2 regions of the Paenibacillus sp. GP183 genome follow, and region 2 is predicted to be linked to the other one. Evidence: a T-box and tRNA genes for the amino acid it is inferred to sense, from the RefSeq annotation. Region 2 holds a T-box; the other holds one or more tRNA genes.
The links. The T-box of region 2 lies ahead of tyrS (tyrosine--tRNA ligase). A T-box ahead of a tRNA ligase gene usually reads a tRNA of that ligase, here a tRNA-Tyr.

Region 1: it encodes a tRNA-Tyr, which carries the amino acid that the T-box ahead of tyrS (tyrosine--tRNA ligase) is inferred to sense. The anticodon was not compared.

The regions. Positions count from the first base shown of each region.
Region 1 is NZ_FNSW01000001.1:3,832,947-3,848,099, forward strand. It holds rRNA gene BLV33_RS18865 (23S ribosomal RNA) at 1-2,101, shown strand, start outside; tRNA gene BLV33_RS18870 (tRNA-Ser) at 2,217-2,308, shown strand; tRNA gene BLV33_RS18875 (tRNA-Met) at 2,346-2,422, shown strand; tRNA gene BLV33_RS18880 (tRNA-Val) at 2,443-2,515, shown strand; tRNA gene BLV33_RS18885 (tRNA-Thr) at 2,523-2,598, shown strand; tRNA gene BLV33_RS18890 (tRNA-Asp) at 2,620-2,696, shown strand; tRNA gene BLV33_RS18895 (tRNA-Phe) at 2,735-2,807, shown strand; tRNA gene BLV33_RS18900 (tRNA-Tyr) at 2,818-2,902, shown strand; tRNA gene BLV33_RS18905 (tRNA-Lys) at 2,912-2,984, shown strand; gene BLV33_RS18910 (MTH1187 family thiamine-binding protein) at 3,136-3,459, opposite strand; gene larA (nickel-dependent lactate racemase family protein) at 3,562-4,824, opposite strand; gene BLV33_RS18920 (PucR family transcriptional regulator) at 4,957-6,066, shown strand; gene ugpC (ABC transporter ATP-binding protein) at 6,156-7,280, shown strand; gene hprK (HPr(Ser) kinase/phosphatase) at 7,401-8,342, shown strand; gene lgt (prolipoprotein diacylglyceryl transferase) at 8,395-9,372, shown strand; gene ppaX (pyrophosphatase PpaX) at 9,350-10,003, shown strand; gene BLV33_RS18945 (acyltransferase) at 10,000-10,500, shown strand; gene BLV33_RS18950 (ATP phosphoribosyltransferase regulatory subunit) at 10,651-11,853, shown strand; gene hisG (ATP phosphoribosyltransferase) at 11,868-12,512, shown strand; gene hisD (histidinol dehydrogenase) at 12,584-13,864, shown strand; gene hisB (imidazoleglycerol-phosphate dehydratase HisB) at 13,867-14,472, shown strand; gene hisH (imidazole glycerol phosphate synthase subunit HisH) at 14,474-15,091, shown strand; gene hisA (1-(5-phosphoribosyl)-5-[(5-phosphoribosylamino)methylideneamino]imidazole-4-carboxamide isomerase) at 15,115-15,153, shown strand, end outside.
Region 2 is NZ_FNSW01000001.1:317,013-332,165, forward strand. It holds gene BLV33_RS01555 (glucose PTS transporter subunit IIA) at 1-908, shown strand, start outside; gene ptsP (phosphoenolpyruvate--protein phosphotransferase) at 905-2,626, shown strand; gene BLV33_RS01565 (type 1 glutamine amidotransferase domain-containing protein) at 2,645-3,178, shown strand; gene BLV33_RS01570 (hypothetical protein) at 3,319-3,726, shown strand; gene ccpA (catabolite control protein A) at 3,889-4,896, shown strand; gene BLV33_RS01580 (5'-methylthioadenosine/adenosylhomocysteine nucleosidase) at 4,956-5,657, shown strand; gene BLV33_RS01585 (hypothetical protein) at 5,894-6,307, shown strand; gene BLV33_RS01590 (acetoin utilization protein AcuC) at 6,384-7,571, opposite strand; gene BLV33_RS01595 (GNAT family N-acetyltransferase) at 7,608-8,246, opposite strand; gene acsA (acetate--CoA ligase) at 8,538-10,262, shown strand; gene BLV33_RS01605 (transglycosylase domain-containing protein) at 10,318-13,443, opposite strand; T-box leader at 13,576-13,858, shown strand; gene tyrS (tyrosine--tRNA ligase) at 13,904-15,153, shown strand, end outside.

The DNA of each region.
Region 1 (15,153 bases), 3.5 Mb from region 2:
CCAATCGAACTCGGAGATAGCTGGTTCTCCCCGAAATAGCTTTAGGGCTAGCCTCGGATAAACGAGTTGTGGAGGTAAAGCACTGATTGGGTGCGGGGCCCGCCAAGGGTTACCAAGTCCAGTCAAACTCTGAATGCCACAAACTTAGATCCGGGAGTCAGACAGTGAGTGCTAAGATCCATTGTCAAGAGGGAAACAGCCCAGACCATCAGCTAAGGTCCCCAAGTGCGTGTTAAGTGGGAAAGGATGTGGAGTTGCCCAGACAACCAGGATGTTGGCTTAGAAGCAGCCACCATTGAAAGAGTGCGTAATAGCTCACTGGTCGAGTGACTCTGCGCCGAAAATGTAACGGGGCTAAACACGCCACCGAAGCTATGGCTGGCGCGAACAAGATTCGCGCTTGGGTAGGGGAGCGTTGTATGTACGTAGAATTCTGACCGTGAGGACAGGTGGAGCGCATACAAGTGAGAATGCCGGTATAAGTAACGAAAAGATCAGTGAGAATCTGATCCGCCGAAAGCCTAAGGTTTCCTGAGGAAGGCTCGTCCGCTCAGGGTAAGTCGGGACCTAAGGCGAGGCCGAAAGGCGTAGTCGATGGACAACAGGTGGAAATTCCTGTACCACCGTAGCCGTTATGAGTGATGGAGTGACGCAGAAGGGGAAAGACGCGAGCGGATGGAAGAGCTCGTCCAAGCAGTGAGGCTGGTGTGCAGGTAAATCCGCACATCGATAAGGCTGGGCTGTGATGGGGAGGGAAAATTACAGTACCGAAGGTCATGTACTCAAGCTGCCAAGAAAAGCTTCTAGCCAGGCGAAGGTGCCCGTACCGCAAACCGACACAGGTGGGCGAGAAGAGAATTCTAAGGCGCGCGGAAGAACTCTCGTTAAGGAACTCGGCAAAATGACCCCGTAACTTCGGGAGAAGGGGTGCCTCGGTAGGGTGAATAGCCCGAGGGGGCCGCAGTGAAAAGGCCCAAGCGACTGTTTAGCAAAAACACAGGTCTGTGCGAAGCCGCAAGGCGAAGTATACGGGCTGACGCCTGCCCGGTGCTGGAAGGTTAAGAGGAGTGGTCAGCCGCAAGGTGAAGCTATGAATTGAAGCCCCAGTAAACGGCGGCCGTAACTATAACGGTCCTAAGGTAGCGAAATTCCTTGTCAGGTAAATTCTGACCCGCACGAATGGCGTAACGACTTGGGCGCTGTCTCAACGAGAGATCCGGTGAAATTTTAATACCTGTGAAGATGCAGGTTACCCGCGACAAGACGGAAAGACCCCATGGAGCTTTACTGCAGCTTGATATTGGACTTGGGTACGATCTGTACAGGATAGGTGGGAGCCGTAGAAGCCTGAGCGCCAGCTTAGGTGGAGGCGCCGTTGGGATACCACCCTGATCGTACCTAGGTTCTAACCTGGTACCGTGATCCGGTATGGGGACAGTGTCAGGTGGGCAGTTTGACTGGGGCGGTCGCCTCCTAAAATGTAACGGAGGCGTTTAAAGGTTCCCTCAGAATGGTTGGAAATCATTCGCAGAGTGCAAAGGCATAAGGGAGCTTGACTGCGAGACAAACAGGTCGAGCAGGGACGAAAGTCGGACTTAGTGATCCGGTGGTACCGAATGGAAGGGCCATCGCTCAACGGATAAAAGCTACCCTGGGGATAACAGGCTTATCTCCCCCAAGAGTCCACATCGACGGGGAGGTTTGGCACCTCGATGTCGGCTCATCGCATCCTGGGGCTGAAGTAGGTCCCAAGGGTTGGGCTGTTCGCCCATTAAAGCGGTACGCGAGCTGGGTTCAGAACGTCGTGAGACAGTTCGGTCCCTATCTGTCGCGGGCGCAGGAAATTTGAGAGGAGCTGTCCTTAGTACGAGAGGACCGGGATGGACGTACCGCTGGTGTACCAGTTGTCTCGCCAGAGGCATAGCTGGGTAGCTATGTACGGAGGGGATAAGCGCTGAAAGCATCTAAGCGCGAAGCCCCCCTCAAGATGAGATTTCCCAATCAGTAAGACCCCTTGTAGACGACGAGGTAGATAGGTTCGAGGTGGAAGTGGGGTAACCCATGCAGCTGACGAATACTAATCGGTCGAGGGCTTAACCTAAGAGCTTTCCGGAGGAAAGCTGGCTTCGGAAGCAAAACTAATTTCACGCTAATGTTCGTTTCGCTGCTAGTTTTCAGGGAGCAATATTTCCTGCCTGAAAGTATTCAAATAGCTTGGAGAGATACCCAAGTGGCTATAAGGGGACCCTCTGCTAAGGGGTTAGACTGCGTAAGTGGTGCGAGGGTTCGAATCCCTCTCTCTCCGCCAGTTTTAATTTTATATCTTTTTTCTGTTTTCCTTATGTGGCGGCGTAGCTCAGCTGGCTAGAGCGTACGGTTCATACCCGTGAGGTCGGGGGTTCGAGCCCCTCTGCCGCTACCATATTATTTTTTTGTCCAAATGGAGGCTTAGCTCAGCTGGGAGAGCATCTGCCTTACAAGCAGAGGGTCGGCGGTTCGATCCCGTCAGCCTCCATACTTTTGCCGTTGTAGCTCAACTGGTAGAGCAACTGACTTGTAATCAGTAGGTTGGGGGTTCAAGTCCTCTCGACGGCACCATTTGGTGCACTTATTTTTTTTGGAGCTGTGGTGTAGAGGCCTAACATGCCTGCCTGTCACGCAGGAGACCGCGGGTTCGAATCCCGTCAGCTCCGCCATTATTTTTTTGGCTCCAGTGGGAACTCTAATTACATAGGGCTCGGTAGCTCAGTCGGTAGAGCAGAGGACTGAAAATCCTCGTGTCGGCGGTTCGATTCCGTCCCGAGCCATTTTTAAGCTGGAGGATTAGTGAAGTGGCTAAACACGGCAGACTGTAAATCTGCTCTCTCTGAGTTCGGTGGTTCGAATCCATCATCCTCCACCAATCCCTTATGAGACATTAGCTCAGTCGGTAGAGCACCTGACTTTTAATCAGGGTGTCGTAGGTTCGAATCCTACATGTCTCACTTTTATATCATAACAGGACAAAAGACCCCGAGAGGGGTCTTTTTTGGCTGATCAGAAAGTATAAGTATTTCTAAGCTTATCTTGCTTCGCATCAACCTTGACAATCGCGCGTCAATTAGGATGACCTTGCCGTTTATTCTTGGTTGACCGCTACATCAGCATTTCCTGTGGTTCTTCCAGCAGGTCGGTAACAGATTTCATTTTTTGCGCGATGGAGCTCGCTTTATCCCGGCGGTCATCAATCTTGATGGAGGTGGAAACGCGTCCGGCCCCAAGGTTGAAAGGAATCTCGTGAAGAACCCGAATCACCTCAAAAAGTCGTTCAAGCGAACCCTCGATGATCGTGCTCATGGGAGTCAATTCATACAGGATTCCGCTTTGCTTTTCCAATTCTCTTTGGATATCTGCGACATACCGGCTAAGGCTGGTAGAACCTGTCCCGATCGGGACAATGGTCAATTCTGCAATGGCCATGCTAATCATCACCTCAACAGAGAGTATTCTTCCTTGTTTCTTTATTGTAACGGACATGAGGCTGAACAGCAATTTTTGCTAAAATAAGGGAATTCCATCTCGCTATTTATTCGAGGGCATCGTCTGTACATAAGGATAAGTTAATCCTCCATAGGGCATGACGGCAATGTTGCGCCCTGATTGTTCAAGTCTAAGAGATAAAGTGTGATTCAAATCGGAAACAGGATGGAAACCCATTAGTCGGACCAAAGCTTCAGGCATCTGAGAAAACAGATAAACGGGATGATGCTGTAAAATGCTGTCGATATGCTCGATTTTGTGGGCGCCAAGGACAAATTTTTCCTTTAGCTTGGCCAGCATAATCTGTCGGTCGCCTATTGTTTCCACCCAATGCTGGAAAATGCCATTGCCGAACAGTTCTTCGCACTGAGCGACCAGGACAAGGGAGCCACCTGGCCTGGTGATAGCCGCCGCATTAGTCAAAGCTTTCAAAGCTTGATACAGCTGCGTGTCCTTGGGATGGCCGCCTGCCGAAACAAGCACAACATCATAGAGATGCGGCGCCTCCACGATAAATCGTGAGCGCGCTGCCTCTATGCCTGCACGATGAGCCGCGATCACATCCCCGGCGAAGGCATCCAGGACATTGCGCTCATGGTCTACGATCACATTGAGCAAAAAGTGGATCGGCACGAAGCGCAGTGCCTCTTCCATATCCAGCCTCAGCGGATTATCGGGCTGGCCGGGCTCAGCCTTATGCATCTGCGAGAGGCTGTGATTGTGCTCGATCGTGCGTGTCGAGGCGACTCCAGGCATGAGTGCCTTAACGCCACCCGAGACGCCGGCAAGCCGATGCGGCTCAATATTGCCGGTAACAATCCGAAACTCGGCTTCCACCACATGCCGATTGATCTCGATAGGCGTCCCTGCACGAGAAACTCCAACGGCAATACAATCCTCCGGGAGAGCGGAATGATTCAGTACCTGTACACGCTTGTAAGCGGTAAGCCCAGTCAAGGAGATCAATTCCTCCTCGGTTTGTTTGCGGTGAGAGCCCAAAGCGACAATGATCCGAATCTGTTCATCACGGATTCCGGCGGCATTAAGCTCATCGAGCAAGCGTCCTGCAAAGAGATAGCTGGGGGATAGACGGCTCATATCGCTGATCAAAATCACCGCAGAACGGCTTCCTGCTGCAGCTTGTTGCAAACGTTTTGAATCAATGGGATTCTCCAGCGCCATGCTCAGCCAATCCCCTGGCGCATTGTTTTTTTGATGATAATTAATCCAATCCGGGTCAACTCCATTGGGAAGATCGAAAGAGATAGTGCCTTTGCCGTAAGGAAGCAGATAAATAATCATCATCCTCTCCTGACCATATTCCTAATTATTTCCGATTCGAGGGAGATTATGAGTCTTCCCAAGCACCTCCTGCAAAGATACGGCCTATCTATGGTACAATAAAGAAAAGAAAAGTTGGAGCAGGGAGCCAGGCTAATGGATTGGGAACGAATGAAAGCAAGGCTGGAAGCCGTATTGAATACTTCGATGCAGATCGGACTGATTCCCGAAACGGAATGGAACCGATTGGTCCAGCAAGAAGGACAGGAAGCTCCGGTAAAAAGTGTAATTCGCGATCACGACATTTTGTTTTATTTGACCAAGGAGCAAGGAGAGGTACGCATTCTTCAGGCTGCCGACGCGATGATTACAGCCTCTGAGCGTCAATTGGTAGAACTGATGGTTGAGTCTAAGCTTCAGGATGAACGTAAGCATTGGATGTCCTACATATCCGATGATGAACGCAAGGCGAATCAATTGCGCGAATGGCTGCTGCAGCAAATGGAGCATAGCCGTACCAGTGTAGAGCTGCCGGATATGTTTGTTTCACAGTCATCGTTATACTCGACGAAAATTCCTCTGCTGCTCTACGGCGATTATTCGCAGAATCTGCAAGTATCCTATACTGACCTCAAAAAGCTGCTGGAATCCTTCTTTGAAGCGGAAATTATCCTTATCCCTTTGATGGAAAAAGAGTGGCTCATTCTCGGATCCGAGGCTCTGCTTGCCAGCGGGGATGATGACCGTGAGGATCATCATGAAGAAAGCATGGAGCAAGGTCTCGACGCGATCGGATCGGGACTTCATGAAATGCTGGCGAACGAATGGGTAGGCGACTGCCATCTAGCCATTCACTATCCAATAAAGCCGGCCAAGTCCTTGCTTTCCACGATTCTTCAGCTGCGGGAGACCATCATGCTTGGCCGAACCTTTCATGTCGGCAGATTCATCCATCTTCCGTGGCAGCTTCACTTGGAAAAACTGCTTCACAGGGTAGAGGAAGATGAGAAGAATGAATTTCTCGATCGGGTGCTTCGCGGCGGCGATTATGTACTCGATTCTGAAACCATGATGACGCTTGATCATTTTTTTGCTCTGGATTGCAATGTCAGCGAGACTGCCAAGAAGCTTTATATTCATAGAAATACGCTTTTATATCGATTGGACAAATTCAAAAATGAAACCGGCTTCGATGTTCGCTCCTTTAATCATGCCGTTCTGGTAAGGCTGGCATTGCTATTGTACAAAGTAACGAAAAGAAAGTGATATTTTTGTGAAGATTGTGCATAGTCAGCATCGTGCCCATAGGTTAAGATGAATAGAGAGTCAGAAATCAATGTAGGGGGAATAATCCAATGGCAGGCGTACGTTTAAACCATATCGTGAAGAAATATGCAGGTAACGATGAAGCAACGGTAAAGGATTTCCATCTGGATGTAGCCGATAAGGAATTTCTTGTATTGGTAGGTGCTTCCGGTTGCGGCAAGTCCACCACACTTCGCATGATTGCCGGTTTGGAAGAGATTTCTGAAGGAGAGCTTTACATTGGAGATCGCCTTGTCAATGACGTAGCTCCCAAAGATCGCGATATCGCGATGGTATTCCAATCCTATGCCCTTTACCCGCACATGAACGTTTATCAAAACATGGCATTCGGATTAAAACTTCGTAAATTCAAAAAAGCAGACATCGACGCTCGCGTCCGTGACGCTGCCAAAATTCTAGATATTGAACATCTGCTGGATCGTAAGCCAAAAGCTCTCTCCGGTGGTCAGCGTCAGCGTGTTGCCTTGGGACGCGCGATCGTTCGTGAGCCGCAAGTATTCTTAATGGATGAGCCGCTCTCCAACCTGGATGCTAAACTTCGCGTAGCCATGCGCGCGGAGATCAGCAAGCTTCATAAGCGTCTTGAAACAACCATCATTTACGTAACACATGACCAAATTGAAGCTATGACCATGGGCAGCCGTATCGTAGTTATGGATAAAGGTATCATTCAACAAGCCGATACACCTGAAGAAATCTACAACAACCCTGTTAATATGTTCGTAGCCGGATTCATCGGTTCTCCTTCAATGAACTTCATCAACGGTACATTTACGCAAGAAGGTTCCGCTGTTACCTTTAAGGCACCGGGCGTTAATGTCCAATTGCCTGACGGTAAAGCGCAAATGCTTCGTGAACAAAACTATCTGGGCAAAGAAGTTATTCTCGGCATTCGTCCGGAAGACATTCATGATGAGCCGGTATTCCTGGAAGCATCCCCTAACACACAGGTGAATGCGAATATTGAAATCACGGAAAACCTCGGCCATGAGATGTACCTGTACATCAATGGAGTAGGCCCTAACACCATTATGGCTCGTGTTGATGCTCGTTCCGGATTCAAAGAAGGAACGAATGTAAAGCTTGCATTTGATATGAATAAAGTTCACTTCTTCGATAAAGAAACTTCACTTTCCATTTTTGCAAAGCTATAAGTCGTACCTTCCCAAAACCAGCCGTTTTCGGCTGGTTTTTATTTCGTTGCCGGTTAAGCTTGATTTCAGAATAGGATTCCATTACGATGAGACTACTGGGAAAGTAAAGGGGATAACGGGATGGCAAAAAAAGTTAAGGTTTCCGATCTGGCCGATAAATTCCATATGGAAGTCCTCACTGGGGAAGCTGGACTGAGCCGCCCGATTACGGTTGCTGATTTATACCGTCCAGGCCTGGAAATGGCCGGCTATTTCAATTACCATCCGCGTGAACGGGTACAAATGCTGGGAAAAACGGAGATCACCTTCCTCGAAATGTTGACCAGCGGGGTGCGGCGAAATCGGGCAGAGCAGCTCTGCGCGCCTGAGGAAACCCCTTGCATCGTAGTGACAAGAGGGCTGGAGGTACCGACCGAGCTGATAGACGAAGCGACCAAGAGGGATCTTCCGATTCTGAGAAGCCAAGTGTCGACGACCATCTTCGCCAGCCGGCTGACTGGCTTTCTGGAGAACCGGTTAGCCCCAAGTACGACGATCCATGGAGTTTTGGTAGACGTATATGGTATCGGAATGCTCATCACGGGAAGCAGCGGGATCGGTAAAAGTGAAACTGCGCTGGAGCTGGTAAAACGAGGACACCGCCTGATTGCCGATGATGCTGTAGAAATCCGCCAGACTGCGGATCATGTTTTGTCAGGGAATGCGCCCGAATTGATTCGGCATTTGCTGGAAATTCGCGGAGTGGGGATCATCAATGTGATGACGCTTTTTGGTGCAGGAGCAATTCGCAATGTGAAGAAAATTTCCGTTGTCGTGAAGCTGGAAAACTGGCAGCAAGACAAGCAGTATGACCGGCTAGGATTGGATGAAGAAATGACGCGAATCATCGATACGGATATCCCTCTGGTCACCATTCCGGTTCGACCCGGGCGAAATCTGGCCGTCATCGTCGAGGTGGCCGCAATGAATTACCGTTTAAAAGGAATGGGCTATAATGCTGCGCTGCAGTTCACCAATAAATTGACAGAACAATTGTCCGAGGATTATGAGGATTCCGACTGAGCCATCGATCCTGCTTGCAGCTTGTATATCTTGAGGGAGGTAAGATTGAAAAATGCTTGATCCGATAGCATTAGCGATAGGCCCGATTAAGATTCATTGGTACGGGATTATTCTGGGAACAGCGGCGCTGGTTGGGCTGCTGCTTTGCATAAGAGAAGGCAGACGATACCGGATCTCTCCGGATTTTTTCATGGATATGCTATTGATTGGCGTGCCTTCGGCGATTGTGGGCGCGCGCATTTATTATGTTATTTTCCAATGGAATGATTACAAGAACAATCTTGCTGAAATTTTCATGATTTGGCACGGCGGCATTGCCATTTATGGTGCTTTACTAGGTGCGATCATCGGGGCATATTTTTACTTTCGGGCAAAAGGCTACAGCTTTTGGAGAATCGCGGATATCACTGCGCCCGGTTTGATTGTTGGCCAAGCGATTGGCCGCTGGGGCAACTTTATGAATCAAGAGGCCCATGGGGGTCCGGTGCAGGAAAGTTTCCTTCGCAATACGCTGCATCTTCCTGATTTTATTGTGAATCAAATGAATATTCAGGGTGTTTTTTACCATCCTACCTTTCTATATGAATCCCTTTGGAATGTGCTGGGGCTTCTGGTACTGCTGTATTTGCGCCGGAGACCTTTCCTGCGGGCAGGGGAGCTGTTCTTAAGCTATTTCATCTGGTATTCCATCGGCCGCTTCTTTGTAGAAGGCCTTCGTACGGATAGCCTGGATTTTACAGGTCCGGCATGGCTCGCTTCATTTATCGATATGCTATGGTCTCCGATGAGACTGGTGTTTGAGCCGGGAGTAATGACGTATGGCGGGAATATTCGGGTGTCGCAGCTTGTCGCGATTCTCATCTTCTTGGCAGCGATCTGCCTGATTATTTACAGACGGAGAAAAGGATATGCAAAAGAGCATTATTCGGATCCAATCGTTTCCTCCAAAGCTTCAGAAGAGCCTAAACGGACAGCAGAAAATGAACTCAGCACCCAAGGAGTCGACTATGATCAAAACCGTATTGTTTGACCTGGATGGAACTATTGTTGATACGAACGAGCTTATCGTTCAATCCTTTCTGCATAGCCTGGAAGGACAGACGCCTTCAATCTTAACGAGAGAGCAGATTATTCCCCATATGGGACTGCCACTGATCGAGCAAATGGTGTATTTTTCGGGTAGAGAAGAAGTTATGGATTTAGTCGAGAAATACCGTTCCTTTAATCTGAGTAAGCATGATGAGCTCGTTACAGAATTTCCGCATGTGCGTACTGTACTCGCTGAGCTTCACGCCAATGGGATCAAGATCGGAATAGTGACGAGCAAAGTTCGCAAAACGACCCATATGGGCTTGAAGCTGGCCGGATTGGACACATTTATCAGCAGTATTGTAACGTTAGAGGATGTGGCCAAAGCGAAACCGGATCCGGAGGGGATTTTCCGTGCGCTCCGAGAACTGAATGGAAAGCCAGAAGAAACGATCATGGTGGGCGACAGCCATTACGATATTGAAGCGGCCCAGAACGCGGGTGTTGGCGCCGTTGGTGTATCCTGGTCGTGGAAGGGTAGACCTTATCTGGAGCAATATCATCCCGATTATGTGATTGATGATATGCGGGAACTGCTGCCCATCGTTGGATTGACGGTGGATGCCATTTGAGAAAAACGGATAAATTCCCGGTAGAGGGACCGAATGCGTTATGGCAAATTTACCAAACCGTCAGCAAATGGAAAGCCGTTCGAAATTTTTTGTTCATTCAAATCACGCGCTATTCCCCCTCGCTAAAGCTCAAAAATTGGATCTACCGCCATGTGCTGGGCATGAAGGTTGGCGAGAATACCGCGTTTGCACTGATGGTCATGGTCGATGTTTTTTTTCCGGAATATATTAACATTGGCCATAATACGATCATTGGATATAACACTACAATTCTCGCCCATGAATACCTGATCAAAGAGTATCGGCTGGGCGAAGTGCGAATCGGTTCCCACGTTATGGTAGGAGCCAACAGCACTATTCTCCCTGGAGTCACCATCGGTGATTATGCCATTATCGGAGCCGGCACCGTTGTTCATAAGGATGTAGCTCCTCACAGCTTCGTCGCAGGGAATCCTCTGCAGGTGATCCGCGAAGGAAGAATGGATAAAACCGACTGAAGTTCACGGCCTGCTTGATAACAAAAGCGGGTCTTTTTTTGCTTATATTCCAATTGACGCTCCAAAGCTAACATGATAGAATAACCGTACATTCTTTATTTTGGTAGTATGGTAGTATGGTATCGCACTAAAGCGTTTGGGGTGGATTCGGTGTCAAAGCCTAAATTTTTTGAAAAGCCAACCGGTTTGAAGGATTACCTGCCGGAAGCCGTAGCGAAGCTGCGCAACATAGAGTTTAATGTATTGGATTGCATGGAGCGCTGGGGTTACAGCCAAATCATCACTCCGGCCCTTGAGTTTTATGACACGGTCGGGGCGGCCAGCTCGACGGAGGATAGAAAGCTTTTCAAGCTTTTGGACCGAAAAGGAAAGACGCTCGTGCTGCGCTCAGAGATGACTGCGCCAATTGCGCGCGTGGTAAGCTCTTTGCTCAAGGATTACAAATTTCCGCTGCGTTTGTCCTACCATTCGAATGTATTTCGCGCCATTGAAGAGGAAGCCGGTCGTGATTCGGAGTTTTTTCAAACGGGTGTGGAGCTCGTGGGAGATGCGTCGTCCGAGGCGGATGCCGAGGTTGTCGCGTTAGCTATAGCCTCTTTGCAGGCTGCTGGTGTGCAGACCTTTAAAATTGCCCTGGGACATGTGGGTTTTCTGAATGGACTGTTTCATGAAACACTGACGAATAGAGAGGATGCCCAGAAGAGCCTGAAGGCTTGCCTCTTGAATCGGGATTATGTCGGGTATCGGGAAATGCTCCAATCTTTGCAGCTGGAAGCCGGCGTGGAGAAAGAGCTGCAGGGTGTTTTGCGTTTTCGAGGCGGGCTGGAAATTTGTGAACAGGCTCGTGCTGTTACCGGGGATCCAACGGCTCAAGATGCGATCCGTCATCTGCAGGAAGTTTGGAATGTGCTCAAAGCCTACGGCGTGAGTGAGCATGTGGTGATCGATTTAACTATGATCGGGGATTTCTCCTATTATACGGGGATGACATTTGAAGGGTATGCCTCGGATTTGGGATTCCCGGTTTGCGGCGGCGGCCGATATGATAATCTGCTTGCCCAATTCGGCAGGCCGGCTCCGGCTACAGGCTTTGCACTTAAGACGAATCGAATTCTGGAGGTCATCGGCAAAGAAGCGATAGAACCGCCTTACCGGGTTCTGATCGCTTATGATGAGGCTCATCGGGAAGAGGCCCTTCAGTGCGCCAAAGAAATTCGTACTCGCGAAGGTGTTGCCGTCGTCACCAGACTCGTGAGCTCGGAAGCGTCGTTGGAGAGTGAAATAGAGCTGCTTGAAGATGAACATTACCTTGTCCAGGGGGTTATTTACGGCGATGTCATCACGATGGTGTAAAGGAGGTCGGGTACGTGGACGACATATTAAAAGTAGCTATGCCGAAAGGACGAATCTATAAACAGGCTTCGATGCTTTTTCATAAAGCAGGCCTGCCGATTCCAGAGGATTTGGAGGATTCCCGCAGGCTGATTATTCCGGTTCCAGAAGCACGGATGGAATTCATTCTCGCCAAACCGGTGGATGTGCCGACTTATGTGGAATACGGTGTTGCGGATATAGGCGTTGTAGGTAAAGATGTACTCATGGAAGAAAACCGCAATGTCTATGAGCTTCTGGATCTGGGTATTGCCCGCTGCCGGATGTCCGTCATCGGGCTGCCGGATTGGAAGCCAGTCTTAAATCCGAGGGTTGCTACCAAGTATCCGCATGTGGCCTCGCAATATTTTCGCGAGCAGGGACAGCAAGTGGAGGTTATCAAGTTGAATGGCTCCATTGAGCTTGCACCGTTGATCGGGCTTGCCGATCGCATCGTCGATATGGTGGAGACAGGGAAAACGCTGCAGGAGAACGGGTTGGTCGAGCAGGAAGAAATTTTCCAGATCACGAGCCGTTTGATTGCCAACCGGGTTAGCTATCGAATGAAAAATGCAGCCATTCAGCAATTATGCGATCTGCTGCAAGCGGTGCTTCCTGAAGTCAAACTCAAGCAGGTGTAACAAGGCACAAGCCTAGATGAATGTGAAGGGGACGGGACAGGCGGTCCCCGCCAAAGGAAGGAAGATGGCCGATGCGGATTGTACCAGCCGCTGAATTTCACTTAAAGCGCGAGGTCGAGTACGGCTCGCCCGAGCAAAACGACAGCGTGCGCCACATCATCGATGCGGTGCGGCTCGAGGGCGATGCCTCACTGCGACGCTTCGCGCAGCAGTTCGACCGCGTGACCGTCGGTGAGCTTCGCGTCACCGACGACGAAATCCAGGCGGCGTACGCCCAGGTGGACGCCGCGTTCGTGGCGGCGCTGCGCCAGGCCGCCGCCAACATCCGTTCGTTTCATGCGAAGCAGAAACGAACGTCGTGGATGGACCTGCAGGCCGACGGCAGCCTGCTGGGCCAAATCGTCCGACCGCTGCAGCGGGTCGGATTGTACGTGCCCGGAGGGAAGGCGGCGTACCCTTCCTCCGTGCTCATGAACGCCATCCCCGCGCAGGTGGCGGGGGTGCCGGAGATCGTCATGGTGACGCCTCCGGCCACCGCGGGGGAAGCAGGCATCGACCCGCACATTCTGGTAGCGGCTGCAGAAGCCGGCGTGCGGGAGATCTATCGCGTCGGCGGCGCGCAAGCCGTGGCTGCGCTCGCCTACGGCACCGAATCGATCCCGCCGGTCGATAAGATCGTCGGGCCGGGCAACATCTACGTCGCGCTGGCGAAGCGCTACGTCTTCGGCGTCGTCGACATCGACAGCATCGCCGGCCCGAGCGAGATCGCCGTCATCGCCGACGATACGGCCGACCCGGCCTATGTCGCGGCCGACCTGCTCTCGCAGGCGGAGCATGACGAGATGGCCTCCGCCATCTTGATCACGCCGTCCGAGCAGCTGGCGCTGCAGGTTCAGGAGGAGGTGGAGCGCCAGCTGGCGCTGCTGCCCCGCAAGGAGATCGCCGCGAAATCCATTCAGGATAACGGCGCGATTCTGCTGGTGGAGGACATCAGCGAGGCCATTGGCATCGTAAACCGGCTGGCTCCCGAGCATTTGGAGCTGCTCGTTGCGGAGCCGTTCACCTACCTGCCGCGCATCGAGAACGCGGGAGCGATTTTCCTCGGGCCGTACAGCTCCGAGCCGGTCGGCGATTATTTCGCCGGACCGAATCATGTGCTTCCGACCAATGGCACGGCCCGATTCTCGTCGCCGCTGAATGTAGATGATTTTATCAAAAAATCAAGTGTTATTCATTATAGCAAGGAAGCCCTGTTGGCAAACGGAGAACAGATCATGACGTTAGCCAGACACGAAGGTCTCGAGGCTCACGCAAGAGCGATTCAAGTACGTTTAGAGAAGGAAGGGAACTAATCATGGCCGATCAGCAGCAAAGCACACGAGTGGCAAGCGTCTCCCGTACGACGAATGAGACAGATATCCAGCTAACTTTTCAAGTGGATGGGATGGGAATTTCCAAAATTGAGACGGATGTCCCTTTTCTGAATCATATGCTCGATCTTTTTACCAAGCACGGACAATTCGATCTGAATGTAACGGCGCGCGGTGACATTGATATTGATGATCACCACACTGTTGAGGACATCGGGATTTGTTTGGGCCAAACCTTGCGTGAAGCGCTCGGCGACAAAAAAGGCATCAAGCGCTACGCAAGCGTATTCGTGCCCATGGATGAAGCTCTGGCTCAGGTTGTGATTGATATTAGCAATCGGCCTCATTTTGAATATCGCGCAGCTTATCCCTCGGCAACAGTGGGCAGCTTCTCAACGGAGCTGGTGCATGAATTTCTATGGAAGTTTGCCCTGGAAGCACGCATTACGCTGCATGTGATTGTGCATTACGGACAAAATACGCACCATATGATCGAAGCGGTATTTAAGGCGCTTGCCCGAGCACTGGATGAAGCTGTGACGATTGATCCGCGTGTACAGGGGGTACCCTCCACGAAGGGAGTGCTTTAAGATGATTGCGATTTTTGACTACGGCATGGGGAATTTGCATAGTGTCAGTAAAGCTGTAGAGCGGCTGGGCTACGAATCCGCAGTGACTTCGGACCCCGAGCAAATCCTTGCAGCGGATGGAGCTATCCTCCCGGGGGTTGGAGCGTTCGGCGATGCCATGCAGCATTTGCATGAATCGAATCTGCGTGATGTGGTGCTGCGTTACGCGACGTCAGGCAAGCCCCTGCTGGGCATTTGCCTAGGGATGCAGCTTTTGTTCTCTCGCAGTGAAGAGCATGGCAGCCATGAGGGCTTGAATCTTCTTCCGGGCGAGGTTGTGCGCTTCCAAGGCGATTACAAGATCCCGCATATGGGCTGGAATCGACTCGAATTCCTTCAGCCTAGTCCCTTGCTTGGCGGGTTGGATGAAGGCTATGTGTATTTTGTGCATTCCTATCGCGTTAAGCCGGAGAATCAGTCGGATCTGCTTGCCGTGACGGACTATTACCAGCCGGTTACGGCTGTCGTTGGGCGCGATAATGTGTACGGAATGCAGTTCCATCCGGAAAAAAGCGGTGAGCTCGGCATGAAGCTGTTGGGCAATTTCCTTGGCCTGTGCAAGGCCGAGATTCATAAATAGAATAGCTTAGAGGAGCGTACTGCATGTCTTCTTTTATCATTTATCCGGCCATTGATATCCGG
Region 2 (15,153 bases):
TAGATTTTGTGATCAACGAGCATCTGTCCCAGAATGGATTTTTGCTGATTCCTATTGGAATCGGATTTGGACTGCTTTATTATTTTTTATTTCGCTATGCGATTCGCCGCTTTCGGATTCCGACGCCAGGAAGGGAAGAAGGCTCTCAGTTGGAAGAATGGGCGGGAGATATTCCATATCGCTCACCGCTTATTTTGCAAGCGCTTGGAGGTAAAGACAATATCAAACAAATTGAAGCGTGCATCACCCGGCTTCGTCTAACTCTGGCCAATGATCGACTTATGGATATCACGGCACTCCGGCATTTGGGTGCAGCGGGCGTCATCCGTCTTGGGGGAGGCAACGTGCAAGTTGTGTTCGGTACATTCTCGGAGCTGATCCGAGAAGAGATTATGAAGGTTTTACGCAAGGATATCCAGATGGTATTGTTCCATTCTCCGATGCAAGGACGCATGATCCCTATTGAAGATGTGCCGGATCGGATTTTTGCATCCAAGCTGGTTGGCAGTGGAGTTGCCTTTTTTCCGGAAAAGGGTGAGCTGGTGTCACCGGTTGCGGGCAAAATCATGCACATTTATCCAACTATGCACGCGCTTGGCATCGTAACGGAGGAGGGATTGGAAATCCTGCTGCATATCGGCATTGATACGGCCAACTTGCCCGGCAAATGCTTTACGGCTGTCGTCAAAGAAGGAGACTCGGTTGAACCCGGCCAATTGCTGGTGAAATTCAACTTGGACAAATTAAGAAAACTCGCTTCCTCTATGGCGACTCCGATGATTATTACGAATCCTGACAGGGTGAAGTCCTGGGGCTTTGCTCCATTTAAATTTGTCAAAAAGGGTCAAAAATCCGTGATGTCCGTCGTCTTGAAAAATGAATATACTTCTGGGGGAGCAGCTGGATGATTAGAGGAATAGGAGCATCAGACGGTATCGCTATGGGAAAAGCCTTCATGATCCCAACTTGGGAATGGGATTTTCCGGAGAAAATGGTCGATGTGACCGACCTGGCTTATGAATTTGAAAGATTGTATGACGGCATTCGTTCTTCCAAGGACGAGCTCAAGCTGATTAAACAGGAAATTCATGAAGTGGTCGGTCAAGAAGAATCGAATATTTTCGACGCTCATCTCGCTATTTTGGAAGATCCGATATTTATGAATGAGATTCAAGGAATTATCGAGCGCCAATATAAGGCGGCTGAGGTTGCCGTTAAGGAAGTTATTGATAAATTCGTTGGCATGTTCGATCTGATTGACGATGAGTACATGAAGGAACGCGCCTTGGATATCAAGGATGTCGGCAACAGGCTGCTGAAGCATTTGCTTGGGGATATGGAGGAGAACGTGCCTCCAACGGATTATCCCTATATATTGGTCGCCAAGGAATTAACTCCGTCTCAGTTGGCACATCTGGATCCTCCAAAAGTGCTGGGGCTCGTTACGATGGTGGGGGGAACCCATTCTCATGTAGCGATCATGGCAAGGGCGATGTCGGTTCCATTAATAATCGGGTTGGAAGGCAAGCTGTTAAGACCGATTCAAAATGGCGATTTTTTAATCATTGACGGTCAAGAGGGCACGCTTTACATCAATCCGGATGAAGCCACCATTGAACGTTACAAGGCAAGAAAGAACAATTGGCTTGAATTTAAAGAGAGCTTGCAGGAGCTTTCCAATGTACCGCCGATAACGATGGACAACAAAATGATCAGTCTGCATGCGAATATCAATTCTTTTAAAGAGATCGATCAGGTTGTGCGAAATGGTGCATCAGGTGTAGGATTGTTTCGAACGGAATATTTGTATATGGACCGGGATTCACTGCCGAGCGAAGATGAACAGTTCGAGGTATATAAGCATGCGGCAGCGAAGCTGAATGGTTTACCTATCGTGATCAGGACGCTGGATATCGGCGGGGATAAAAAGCTCGATTACATGCCGATGGCGAAAGAAGACAATCCCTTTCTGGGCTATCGCGCAATTCGCATCTCGCTAGGCCGAAAAGATCTGTTTAAAACTCAGTTGAAAGCCATTTTGCGAGCCAGTGTTTTCGGCTATGTGCGAATCATGTATCCCATGATTACAACCTTGAATGAGGTTAAGGAAGCCAATGCGGTTTTGGAAGAAGCTAAGCAGGAACTGAGTGATCTTGGCTATGACTATGATTCAAACATTGAAGTGGGAATCACGATCGAAGTCCCGGCTGCTGCGTTGATTGCCGATGTGCTTGCGAGCGAGGTCAATTTTTTAAGCATAGGCACCAACGATCTTGTCCAATATGTGCTTGCCGTAGACCGCATGAATGAGAACATTGCCCATATGTATGATCCTTTTCATCCGGCCATCATTCGCCTTTTAAAACATATTATTGATGCGGGTAAAAGGGTGGGTGTTCCCGTCGGTGTATGCGGAGAGCTTGCCGGAGATATTCGTGCATTGCCGATCTGGCTCGGGCTTGGTTTTGAGGAGCTCAGCATATCCATACAAACCTTACTGCATGTAAAGCACCGTCTGTTAAGCAGTAATTATGCCAATTGCAAAAAGCTTGTAGAGTCCATCCTTGTTTGCAAGACCAGTCAAGAAATTCATAATCTACTGAACGATGCAGATCAAGTTTTCTAAGATTCGGAGGAAAAAAAGATGGAGCTGTCCGGTCATAAGGTTCTTGCTTTTGTAGATGAAGAGTTTGAGGATTTGGAAATGTGGTATCCGGTTCTTCGCTTAAGAGAATCCGGCGCCATTGTGGATATTGCCGGTCCTAAGGCAAAAACGGTCTACCATGGTAAATACGGAGTACCCATCTCAACGGATTTAGCTTTTGGCGATGCCAGGTCTGCTGATTACACAGGCCTTTATGTTCCAGGAGGATGGGCACCGGACAAACTGCGCCGTTATGGGGACGTTTTGCGATTGACCCGGGAGTTTCATGCGGCCGAGAAGCCGATTGCGCAAATATGCCATGCTGGATGGGTGCTGATCTCAGCTAAAATTGTAAAGGGCTACACCATGACTTCCACTCCGGGCATTCGTGACGACCTTGAGAATGCCGGGGCTGTCTGGGTCGATGAAGAGGTCGTTGTCGACCGTAATATTGTATCCGGACGCCGTCCGCCGGATCTGCCTGCTTTCTGTAAAGAGTTTGTTCGGGTGCTCACAAGCTTCATTGCGCGTTAACCTCTTTTTGTAATAGGTGGCAAAAACTACAATTCCCTTTTCGGAAGGAATCCGTGAGAAAAAGGAGAATTAAGATGTAGATGTGAATTATTAGGTACATAGGACATGCCGCCTGTGATGAAGGAGTTGAACAAAATAAAATGATAAAGGAGTGCAGATGCGGCCATACGATGAACATTCGGCTGCGTACGGTCATTTATCAAAATAAAGTGGATATCGACAATGTCCCGATCTATTCCTGTGAGGTGTGCGGTCGAAGCGAAGTCGTATCCCATGTGAAGCCAGAGCTTACAGCGCTCATCAGCAAATTGGGGAGCAAACCGGATAAACAGCAGTATTCTTTTCATGAGCTATCCGAGATCGCTTATTTGCTGCTCAAGGTGACCGAGAGGGAACATATGAATGATTCTGTCGAAAAAATTGTGGAAGAGAGAATCAACGAGCTTCTCGATGTACTGCTGCTGGCTCAGTCCTTGGGAGATACCCCCTGGATGGACGATATTCGCAAACGACTCTCGCAACTCAGCCAAAACGCAATCTCAACCTGACATTGATAGCCGACTTCCCCGGAAGTTGGCTTTTTTGTTATGTTTTTGATAGTATTATGAAAGAAAATGCTTCGTTTTCATTGCAAGCAGGTAAAAATTGTCGTATCATAACTGTAATGTAATAGGCTCGAAGAATACTTTTGGGATATGGAGAGAGCAGCCGTGACCGTAACCATTTATGATGTAGCACGTGAAGCCGGAGTTTCAATGGCAACCGTTTCCCGGGTAGTGAATAACAATCCGAACGTGAAGCCGCAAACCCGCAAGAAAGTATTCGAAGCGATTGAACGGCTCGGTTATCGTCCGAACGCTGTGGCTAGAGGTCTCGCCAGTAAGAAAACAACAACTGTGGGTGTAGTCATCCCGGATATTTCTAATTCAATTTTCGCCGAGGTTGCTCGCGGAATTGAAGATATCGCAAATATGTACCATTACAATATCATTCTTTGTAACGCTGACAAGAAGAAGGAAAAAGAAATCCGCGTCATTAATACACTGCTCGAAAAACAAGTGGACGGCCTGCTCTTCATGGGGGGAGTCGTGACGGATGAACATATTCAGGCTTTCCGTACATCATCCGTTCCTGTCGTACTTTGCGGGACGAAGGATGAGGCTTCAAGTATTCCTTCTGTTGATATTGACCACGAGCGCGCTGCTTATGATGCAGTTCAGGTACTCATTGCTCAGGGACACCGGGATATTGGCATGATCTCCGGCACACTGGAGGATCCGGCAAACGGTTTTGCCCGTTACCAAGGCTATAAGAAAGCATTGGAAGCTGCGAACATACCCATGCGAGAAAATTTCGTGCGAATAGGCAACTATCGTTATGAATCCGGCATAGAAGCAACCAAATATTTCCTGGAGCTTAACCCGCACCCAACCGCGATATTCTCGGCAACAGACGAAATGGCTATAGGAGCCATACATACGATTCAAGACAGCGGACTTAAGGTGCCTGATGACATCTCAGTCATCAGTGTAGACAACATCCGCATGGCCTCCATGGTAAGGCCGCTGCTTACTACGGTGGCACAACCGATGTACGACATTGGCGCCGTATCCATGAGGCTGTTAACGAAGCTGATGAACAAGGAAGCAACAACGGATAACCATCAAGTCGTGTTACCGCATGAAATTATCCAACGCAATTCGGTGGCTCATCTTTAATGAGCCATCTTTTTATTTTGTCATGTCAAGGCTAACAGGTTAAGAAAGGGGAGAGGCTGATGCCATTCGCGAAAATTGCGCTCATCGGAGCGATGAATGAGGAAATTGAGCTGTTGATCCATCATATGGAGCAGGTAAAAGAGTCCGCCAAAGCTGGTGTGCTTTATCGGGAAGGACTTTTCCATGGCAAGCGAGTAGTCGTCTGTAAATCGGGTGTTGGCAAAGTCAATGCAGCCGTAACGACGCAAATTTTGATTGATCAATTTGCCGTGGAAGCTGTTATTTTTACCGGAGTAGCAGGAGCGCTCGATCCCGAGCTGAACATCGGGGATATCGTCGTTTCCAGCGAGTGCATGCAGCATGATATGGATGTAACGGCACTAGGCTACCCGAGAGGCGTCATCCCGTACCAAGAAATATCCATATTTGCTGCGGATTCCGGACTGGTCGACTTGGCAACTGCTTCCGGCAGCAAGCTTTTTCAGGGAAGAATCAAGCAGGGCAGGGTGCTTTCCGGTGACCAGTTTATAGCTGATCGAGATGTAGTGAGTCAGCTTCATACTGAACTGAAAGGTGCATGTACGGAGATGGAAGGATCAGCGGTCGCTCAAGTTTGCTCGATGAATCAGATTCCATACGTTGTCATCCGATCGATGTCTGACAAAGCGGACGGCTCCGCGCATGTCAATTTTGCCGAATTCACGAAGCAAGCTTCCGAGAATTCGTACAAAATTGTGGAGGATATGATTCGTCAGCTTTGATGGGACCTGTGACGGAGCAAAATCAGGAACTGATTAAGTGAAACCGAACCGGATAGTGGGGGCAAAACAGGAAACCGAAACTGGATTAATTTGAAAAAAAAATTGTTGGAAGAATGTTTTTCATTCTTCTAGGAAGCAAATAAAATGATCAGCTTCCTGGAACGATGTTTTTCATCTTTCCAGAGGTTCCCTATGAGCAGCGAGGAGATGAAATGGCACTGGAACGATGATTTTCAATGATTTTCATCGTTGTGGAACCGAGAAGGAAGGTGATCCTTTCTGCAAGAATGATTTTCATTCTTGCAGAAAGGGGATGCCAAGTTGTTGTGCTAACAGTATCCATGATTCAGAAAAACGATCGGCAGCCCAACCGGACTCGACCTAATCCAACAATCCAACTCGAGCAAACCAACCCGAACAAACCAACCCGAGCAAACCAACCCGAACAACCCAACCCGAACAACCCAACCCGAACAAACCAAAACGAACAATCCAACTCGAGCAAACCAACCCGAACAAACCAAAACGAACAACCCAAAACGACAACCCAACCCGATCAAACCAACCCAAAACAACCAACCGAAAACGTGCTGATTGCCAACAAATTTACGAAATTTTGGTTCCTGTTATTGTTCATTTCGGCAGGGTGATACGACACCTGATTTTTAGACGCTTAGATAGCAGTCTAATCGCGGTCGAGTCGACCAGCACCGCGCTCCAGCGCCGCTATTTCAAGTACATCATCGCCAGCTCCTTGATCTGGCGATTCCGCTCCTGGATCTCCTGGCGCCGCGGAATCGGCGCCCAGGTCGCGACCGGGTCGAGCCACGTGCGCGGCAGCTCGACCGGGCTCTTGCCCTGCCAGGCGTCCAACCACGCCTGGGGCAGCTCAAGCTGGGGCTCTGCATCCAGCTGACCCACAAGAGCCTGCTCGCTCATCACGAGCCAGAGCAGGCCCCAAGCCCGCGGCACGACACGCCAGATGTCGTACCCACCGCCCCCGAGCGCAACCCAGCGCCCTTCGCACCATTGGTGCGCAAGGCTGTGGATCAGCTCGGGCATGGCCTTGTACACGCGCATGGAGCAATGCACATGCGCGAGCGGGTCGAAGGCATGGGCGTCGCAGCCATGCTGGGAGACCAGGACATCCGGCTGGAAGCGCGAGATCGCCGAGGTCAGCACCTCGCCGAAGCATTCCAGCCACGAGTCATCCTCGGTGTAGGGCTCCACGGGGATGTTCACGTTCGTGCCGAACGCGTCGCCTTCACCGCGTTCGCTCACAGCGCCAGTGCCGGGGAACAGGTATTTCCCCGTCTCATGAATCGACACCGTGCATACCTGGGGGTCGGAGTAAAAGCTCCACTGGACGCCATCCCCATGATGCACGTCCGTATCCACGTACAGCACTTTGGCTCCGTACGTCGCCTGGATATGCGCAATCGCCGCGGAGGCGTCGTTGTAGACGCAGAAGCCGGCGCCTTTGCTTCGCATAGCGTGATGCAGCCCGCCGCCCAGGTGCATGGCGTGGGGGGCTTGGCCGGACATCACGAGCTCGGCAGCGTTAATCGAGCCGCCGACTATACTCGAGGTGATGCCGTGCATCCCGGGGAAGAAGGGCGTATCATCGGTATCGAGCCCGAAGCGTCCCGCCTCGCTGAGCCAATCCGCTGCCGGTGATGGAAGGCTAAGCGCTTTCACGGCATCGATATAGGCGGACGAGTGGACTCGCAGCAGCTCCTCCTCCAAAGCAGGGCGCGGCTTTCGCAGCGCTGACGGAGGTAGCGCTCCCGCTTTTCGCAGCAGATCGACGGTAAGCACAAGCCGCTGCTGATTAAAGGGATGCTCGTCGTTAAATCTATATTCAACTTGATGCTCATCATAGATAAAGACGGGATTCTTGGTGGAATCTCCCATTTTCCATATTCCTCCTGGTCAGACGGCCTTATGATCCTAGTACATAAATCGTTGATGAAATCGGATGCGGTCAAATTGCTCGACGGAGGACTGAGGTACTTTCCTTCCGATTCGGACCATCAAACAATTGGCGGGGTGGGAACAAATTTCCGGATCGTCCGTTGCAAACCAGACCATATCGACGCTCTTCATCAGCTTTTCCATCATTTGGCGGTAAGCCCAAACGGTAAGCCCGCTTTTTTCCAAATCCCAATGCCAATAATACTCGGTTGTAAAACAGATCACATTCTCCATCTGATTTTCCTGAAAAGCCAGCTGAATCATCCTTTTGGCAAGGCCCATAAAACGATAGTCGTCCGCAACCTCAATAGCTCCAAGCTCGACCAATTCTTCCATATGTCCTTCAGACCATCGTTCAATCTCATCCGGATAATGGAAGGTCACATAGCCCACAATGGTTGGGCCGTCCCGAGCCAAAATGATCCGCCCTTCCGGCAATCGGGCAATTTCCACCAAGGCTTCATGCTGTTCCCTAGGACGCCGAAAGGCATCGAGCTGCGAGTGCATTGTCAAGTCCATGAGGCTCCCGGGCGATACTGGCCCTTCTATCAAAATCTCCTTGCGATCAGGTGCTGGGAGGAAGCTGTACGAGTGATACAGTTTCATATGCTGCACTACACGAGCCCTCCTTTTCCAAAAAATCATAAAATGTTTATCCTCTTCATTGGTTCACGAAAGTTTCCTTCTTCTGAAGGCATAGTTCACTTATAACATATTTTTCAAAGGATTGAAAAGCTTCAAAAGGAATAGTCGAACAATTGAGCATATGCTATAATAAAAGACGGTCATGAAGGCTTCGCATCAACCTTGATAAACGCGCTCGACATTTAGGCTGGCGCAGCCGTTTATCATTGTAACAAATTTGCTCAGTGTAAGCGTTTTATAAAAATCAGGAGGGTTTTGTACATGGATCAATTGAACGAAGAAATCATTGCAGCTTCTGCTCCTAACCCTAATTTAAAAAACTACGTGGCCGCTCGCGCCAATTTTAATTGGGCAGAGGTGGAACGCAGCTTTTCATGGTATGAGACAGGTAAGGTCAATTTAGCTTATGAAGCCATTGATCGGCACGCGGAATCTTCCAGGTCGGAGCAAATCGCCTTATATTACAGCGACAGCCAAAGGGAAGAAGCCGTTACTTTTGCCCAAATGAAAGACAGATCCAATCAGTTTGGCAATGTACTCCGTAAGCTGGGCATCGGAAAAGGGGAGCGCGTATTTATTTTTATGCCGCGTACGCCGGAGCTGTATTATTCTTTACTGGGCATTATCAAGGTGGGTGCGGTAGTAGGTCCATTATTTGAGGCCTTTATGGAAACGGCTGTACGTGACCGATTGGAGGATAGTGCGGCTGTTGCAATCATTACAACACCTAGCCAGCTTTCCCGAGTGCCTGTAAGTGAATTGCCGCATTTGAAGCACGTGATTCTCGTGGGTGAAAATCTGGAGTTAAGCGATGGACAAGTTGATTTTTATAAAGAAATGTCATCTGCATCCCCTGAACTGGATATCGAGTGGGTCGACCGTGAAGACGGTTTGATCATTCATTATACCTCCGGCTCCACTGGTAAGCCCAAAGGCGTTTATCATGTACATAACGCTATGCTGCAGCATTATTACACAGGCAAAGTCGTGCTTGATCTGCAAGAAAACGATATTTATTGGTGTACGGCCGATCCCGGCTGGGTGACAGGTACCTCTTACGGTGTTTTTGCTCCTTGGCTAAATGGGGCGACCAACGTCATTCGTGGAGGCCGCTTTAGTCCGCAAGATTGGTACGGAACCATCGACAAGTATAAAGTAACTGTGTGGTATAGTGCTCCTACTGCATTCCGGATGTTAATGGGAGCGGGTGATGAGACGGTAAAACAGTTCTCCCTTTCTTCGCTCCGTCATGTCCTGAGTGTAGGAGAGCCGCTCAACCCAGAGGTAGTGCGCTGGGGATTGAAGGTTTACGGACAGCGTATTCATGATACCTGGTGGATGACCGAGACTGGCGCGCAGCTGATTTGCAATTATCCGAGCATGCCGATCAAGCCTGGCTCCATGGGCCGTCCGCTTCCGGGTACAGATGCTGCTATCCTCGACGATGCGGGAAATGAGCTTCCTCCGATGCGTATGGGCAACCTGGCTATCAAAACGCCTTGGCCTTCCATGATGCGCAAGATTTGGAACAATCCCGCCAAGTTTGAAGAGTATTTACGTATCCCGGGGTGGTATGTCTCCGGTGATTCCGCTTATCGTGATGAAGAGGGCTACTTCTGGTTTCAAGGCAGGGTGGATGATGTGATCAACACAGCCGGAGAGCGAGTAGGGCCTTTTGAGGTAGAAAGCAAGCTGGTTGAGCACCCCGCGGTCGCAGAGGCTGGGGTCATTGGCAAGCCAGATCCGATGAGGGGTGAAATTATCAAAGCTTTCATCGCATTGCGCGAAGGATATACCCCATCGGATGAATTGAAAGCGGAAATTTCCAAGTTCGTCAAGGAAGGCTTATCTGCACATGCGGCTCCGCGCGAAATTGAATTCAAGGATAAACTGCCTAAAACACGCAGCGGCAAAATTATGCGACGTGTGCTTAAAGCCTGGGAGCTTAACCTGCCAACTGGTGATTTATCAACAATTGAGGATTAATCGATTGAAAGTATAAAGCCCTCGTTCCCGGAACTTATCGGGAACGAGGGCTTTCTCATTTAACCTCTACTGCGGCTGACGGATTGGATTCTCCAATATCGTTAATGGCGATAACTCTATAAAAACCGGAGTATGTGATTGAAAAATAATGAAATTCCGCTCCGTCCCTGACGGAGCCCAGCTTATTATAAGTTCCGTTCGCTTTATTGCTGTAATAAAGGTCATACGTTCTAACATTATCCTTTGATGGATTAGGCGTCCAGCTGATTACAAGACTTGCACCTTCTGCTTTAGTCTTCAGTCCTAAAGGAGTTGATGGGACCGTCTTGCTGCCTGTTCCAATGCCCGGAGTAGGACTCGTACCCGGCTTTGTACTTGGTTTCACCCCGTTGTCACCTGGAGCAGCTGTCCCCCCGGCTGGGGGAGTAATGATGCCGCCTCCCATGAATCCGTCGGTAGACACATATTGATTGGGGGTTGATTCCTTGCCAGCTACATCAACGGCAGTTACATAATAACTATTCACGGTCGAAGGTGGAACCTGATCCGTGAATTTAGGTTCCGCTCCGGCAAGCACCACATTGCCCCCGACCAAATGGAAACCTGAGTTATTGTCAGAACGATATAGGCGGTATCCAACGACATCCTCATTTGTACTTGGTTGAAAAGTAATGATAGCCGTATTGCCCGACTTGGATGCAACCATCGTGGATGGAGAGTTAGGGGCTTTTCCATCCTCCACCCGCGGATCTGTTTCGGACGGCGCATCATTGTCATAGTCGAGGGGCTTGTAGCTATCCAGCGGTTTCCGTTTGTCTTCCGGAAGCTTTTTCAAGAGAACATCCAATTCCTTCAGTAGATCCCCAATGGGTTTTTCCCTCTTTATGACCATTTTTTGCTGAACAAATTCCGTCGGAGTTCCAGGCTGAGCAATGTAGTTCAAGCCATTGTATGAGATGATGCCCATATTTACCATGACATCGTCTTGCTGCGTAGGCAGATATTTTTTGTTGAAAATATCGGTTACGGCGTGACCGCTTTGAGTTGTCATTTCACTTGGCAGCTTTCCGGATAAATCGGATACGGTTGCTTCCACGATCCCGTCCGGTTTTTTAAATGCTTTATTTGGAAACAGCTCCGGCTTTTTCTCGACAGCCATATTCATCACTAATGCCCAGATGTCTTTGGCATGCTGCGTTTGCTTCAGCTTCGAGCTGAGCTTGTTAATCGGTTGATCATAGCCGACCCAAACGCCAACGGTTATATCGGGTGTGTAGCCCATAAACCAAGCGTCAGCATCATCCTGGGTTGAGCCTGTTTTGCCTGAAATTTGGATCTTGCCATAGGATTTGAACTTTTTCATCAGGTCTGTCGCTGTTCCTTGGCTGCTGTCGCTGATCACGGTTTTCATCATGTCTGTAATCAGATAGGCCGTTTGCTCGGAAAAGACCGTAGACGGTTTTTGCTCGTGCTCATAAATGATTTTTCCGTTGCTGTCGGTTATTTTGCGGATCATATACGATTTGTTAAAAACGCCTTGATTTGGAATCGTCGCATAGGCATTGGTCAATTCCTTCACGGAAGTCCCGTATTTTAATCCTCCAATAACTCCGGTTTGCGCGTAATAGTCTTCTTTTTGAATCGAGGTAATGCCTAGTTTTTTGGCAAAACTCCAAGCTTCATCAATGCCCACTTTGTCCAGAAAGAGCTTGATGGCCGGAATGTTGTAAGATTGATTGAGTGCTCTTCTTGCTGTAACCAAGCCATGGTACTTGCTGTCCCAGTTCTCCGGAATATGAAAGCCTTTTGAGCCATCCTTCAAAATAACGGGCACATCATCGATAACGCTTGCTGGTTGAATAGCTCCTTTATCCAAGGCGGGTATATATGCCGCGATGGGTTTCATGGTAGAACCAGGCTGCCTGTACGCCTGAGTCGCATGATTGAGCTGCTCTTTGAAAAAATCGCGGCCTTCAATCATCCCGAGAATGGCACCTGTCTTATTATCAAGCATAATGGCTCCAGTTTGTTCCATTCCTTTTTTGGGATCATCCGGAGCAAAGTTCTTGGGTTCCTCGGCAATGTCATGCATGGAATCATATAAGGTTTTATCAATGGTTGTATACACCTGATATCCACCGCGAAGAAGCTGGTTTTGTACGGCTTTTAAAGCCTCTTTATAAGCGGCTGCATTTTTTAGGGGATCTACATTTGGATATTGCTGTTTCAGTATAATCTCCGCCGCCTGTTGTTCCACTTCGACCATCAGGTAGGGATAAGTGGTATAAGCTTTTTGGGATGGAGCAGGCATCGATGCCTTCAAATCAAATTTTAAAGCGGCTTGATACTGATCCTGAGTAATTTTTTGCTCTTCGAGCATGCGCTTGAGAACAAGCTGCTGTCTTGTAACGGCTTTGCCGAAGCCTTCCGGATCAAACTCCGGTTTGCTGGTAAAAGCTGAATAATTGGATGGCTGCTGAGGCAAACCCGCTAAATATGCAGCTTGGGCAATATTTAATTGTTTTAAATCATCGATGTTAAATAGTCCTTTGGCCGCAGCTTTAATCCCGTACAGATTGTAGCCGCTAGAGCCGCTTCCATAAGGGATTTTGTTTAAGTAGGCCAGCATAATTTCATCTTTGGACATCACGCGCTCTATGCGCAGTGCGAGCAGAAGCTCCCGTGCCTTGCGGCCGTCATCGCGGTCCAGCGTTAAAAAAACCCGCCTGGCCAACTGCTGGGTAATGGTGCTTCCCCCGGTTTGCACATCTTCGTTTCGCACCTTTTGAGTGACGGCTCTGACGATACCTCGGAGATCTACTCCGTAATGATTGTAAAAATCCTTGTCTTCAATCGCTAATACAGCATCCAGCATAACCTGCGGTATATCCGACAGCCCAACAAGTCGCCGGTCTTCCTCCGTTCGAAGCTGGCCGATCACACTGTCGTCTTTAAAATAGGCAAAGCCAGTGACTGCGTTTTCCTGCATGGTTTGACGTATGTAGTCATTGCTGCGAATCGGGTCATTCTTAACCAGAGCACTCACATAACCAAATGCTGCCGACCCTCCAAGGATCGCAGCCAGTAGAATTGCGACAGAAGTCCATTTAATAGTATGATAAAAAATTTTAAATGATATCCTTACCCAAGGTTGATTCATCTTTGCGAGTAATTTGCGCATAGTTATCATAATCCTCCTTACTCGGTACATTATACCATACAGGAGGAGAAATTTAGAAACTCCGCGCAGAAAATCATGCAATTATCGTTTGACATTCAACGCTATTTCGTGATATAAAATTTAAAACAATATTCAAATGCAATGAAGGATCAGCAGTAGCTTGGATGTGGATGCTTTCAGAGAGCCGATGGGTGGTGCGAATCGGTACCTGCATGTGAGTGAATTACGGTCCGGAGCAGCAGAAGGGAACTCATGAGGTTACGCTCATGAAAGTAGCTTTTGGCCCGGGAATCCCCGGTTATCCAAGTTCGAGTGAAAACGGCAGGCATTTGCCCGCATTTGGCTTTTTTTACAGCTTGATGTGCAGCCGTTTTAATTAGGGTGGTACCGCGAGTCAAGTCTTCTCGTCCCTTTGTGGATAAGAAGGCTTTTTATTTTGCCAAAAAAGGAGCATTGGAACATGAACATTTTGGAGGATTTGGAGTTTAGAGGGTTGCTTTATCAAACGACCAATCGCGAAGGGCTTCAGAAGAAGCTGGATTCGGAACCGGTTGTGCTTTATGCAGGATTTGATCCAACCGCGGACAGCTTGCATATCGGGAGTTTGCTTCCGATTTTGATCCTGAAGAGATTCCAGCTGGCCGGGCATATCCCTCTGGCCTTGGTGGGTGGCGGAACAGGCCTCATTGGCGATCCGAGCGGAAAAGCGGCTGAAAGGACACTCAACACTACAGACACCGTAAGCGCTTGGTCTCAGCGATTGAAAGATCAGCTTTCCCGGTTTCTGGATTTCTCGGACAGGCTCCCCAATCCTGCAGAATTAGTGAACAATTACGATTGGCTTGGCAGCTTGAATGTGATTGAGTTTTTGCGCGATATCGGCAAGAATTTTACGGTCAACTATATGCTGGCCAAGGACTCGGTCGATTCAAGAATAACGAAGGGGATTTCCTTCACGGAATTCAGCTACATGATCCTGCAAGCTTATGACTTCCTGCAGCTGAATCAGACGAAGAACTGCTCTTTGCAGGTTGGCGGGAGCGATCAATGGGGGAATATCACCGCAGGACTCGAGTTGATCGGCAAGACAACCGATAACAGAGCCTACGGGATCACCATGCCGTTGGTTATGAAGAGTGATGGGCAAAAGTTCGGCAAGACAGAGGGCGGCGCCATATGGCTGGACCCTGCTAAAACTTCTCCATACCAGTTCTACCAGTTTTGGGTGAACACGGACGATCAAGATGTGATTCGTTTTATAAAATACTTTACTTTTCTTAGTAAGGAAGAAATTGGCCGATTGGAGCAAGAAGTGAAGCTGCAGCCGGAGAAGAGGGAGGCTCAGCGGGTTCTTGCCTCCGAGGTGACGAAGCTTGTTCATGGAGATGAGGCTTTGCGAAGTGCGATGAACATAACACAGGCTCTCTTTAGCGGCAATATTCAAGAGCTTACCCAAGCTGAAATTGAAGAGGCGTTTAAAGATGTGCCTTCCACTACCTTGGAAAATGATGAGCTCAGCGTGATTGATTTGCTGGTTGCTGCCGGAGCAGCCTCTTCCAAGACCCAAGCTCGCAAGGATATCGAAAGCGGAGCTGTTACCATCAACGGAAACCGCTTGAATGATTTAGAGAATAGAGCAGCCGATCTGGGACGAATTGGCGGAGCTTATTTAATCATTCGGCGCGGGAAGAAAAATTATTACTTGATTCA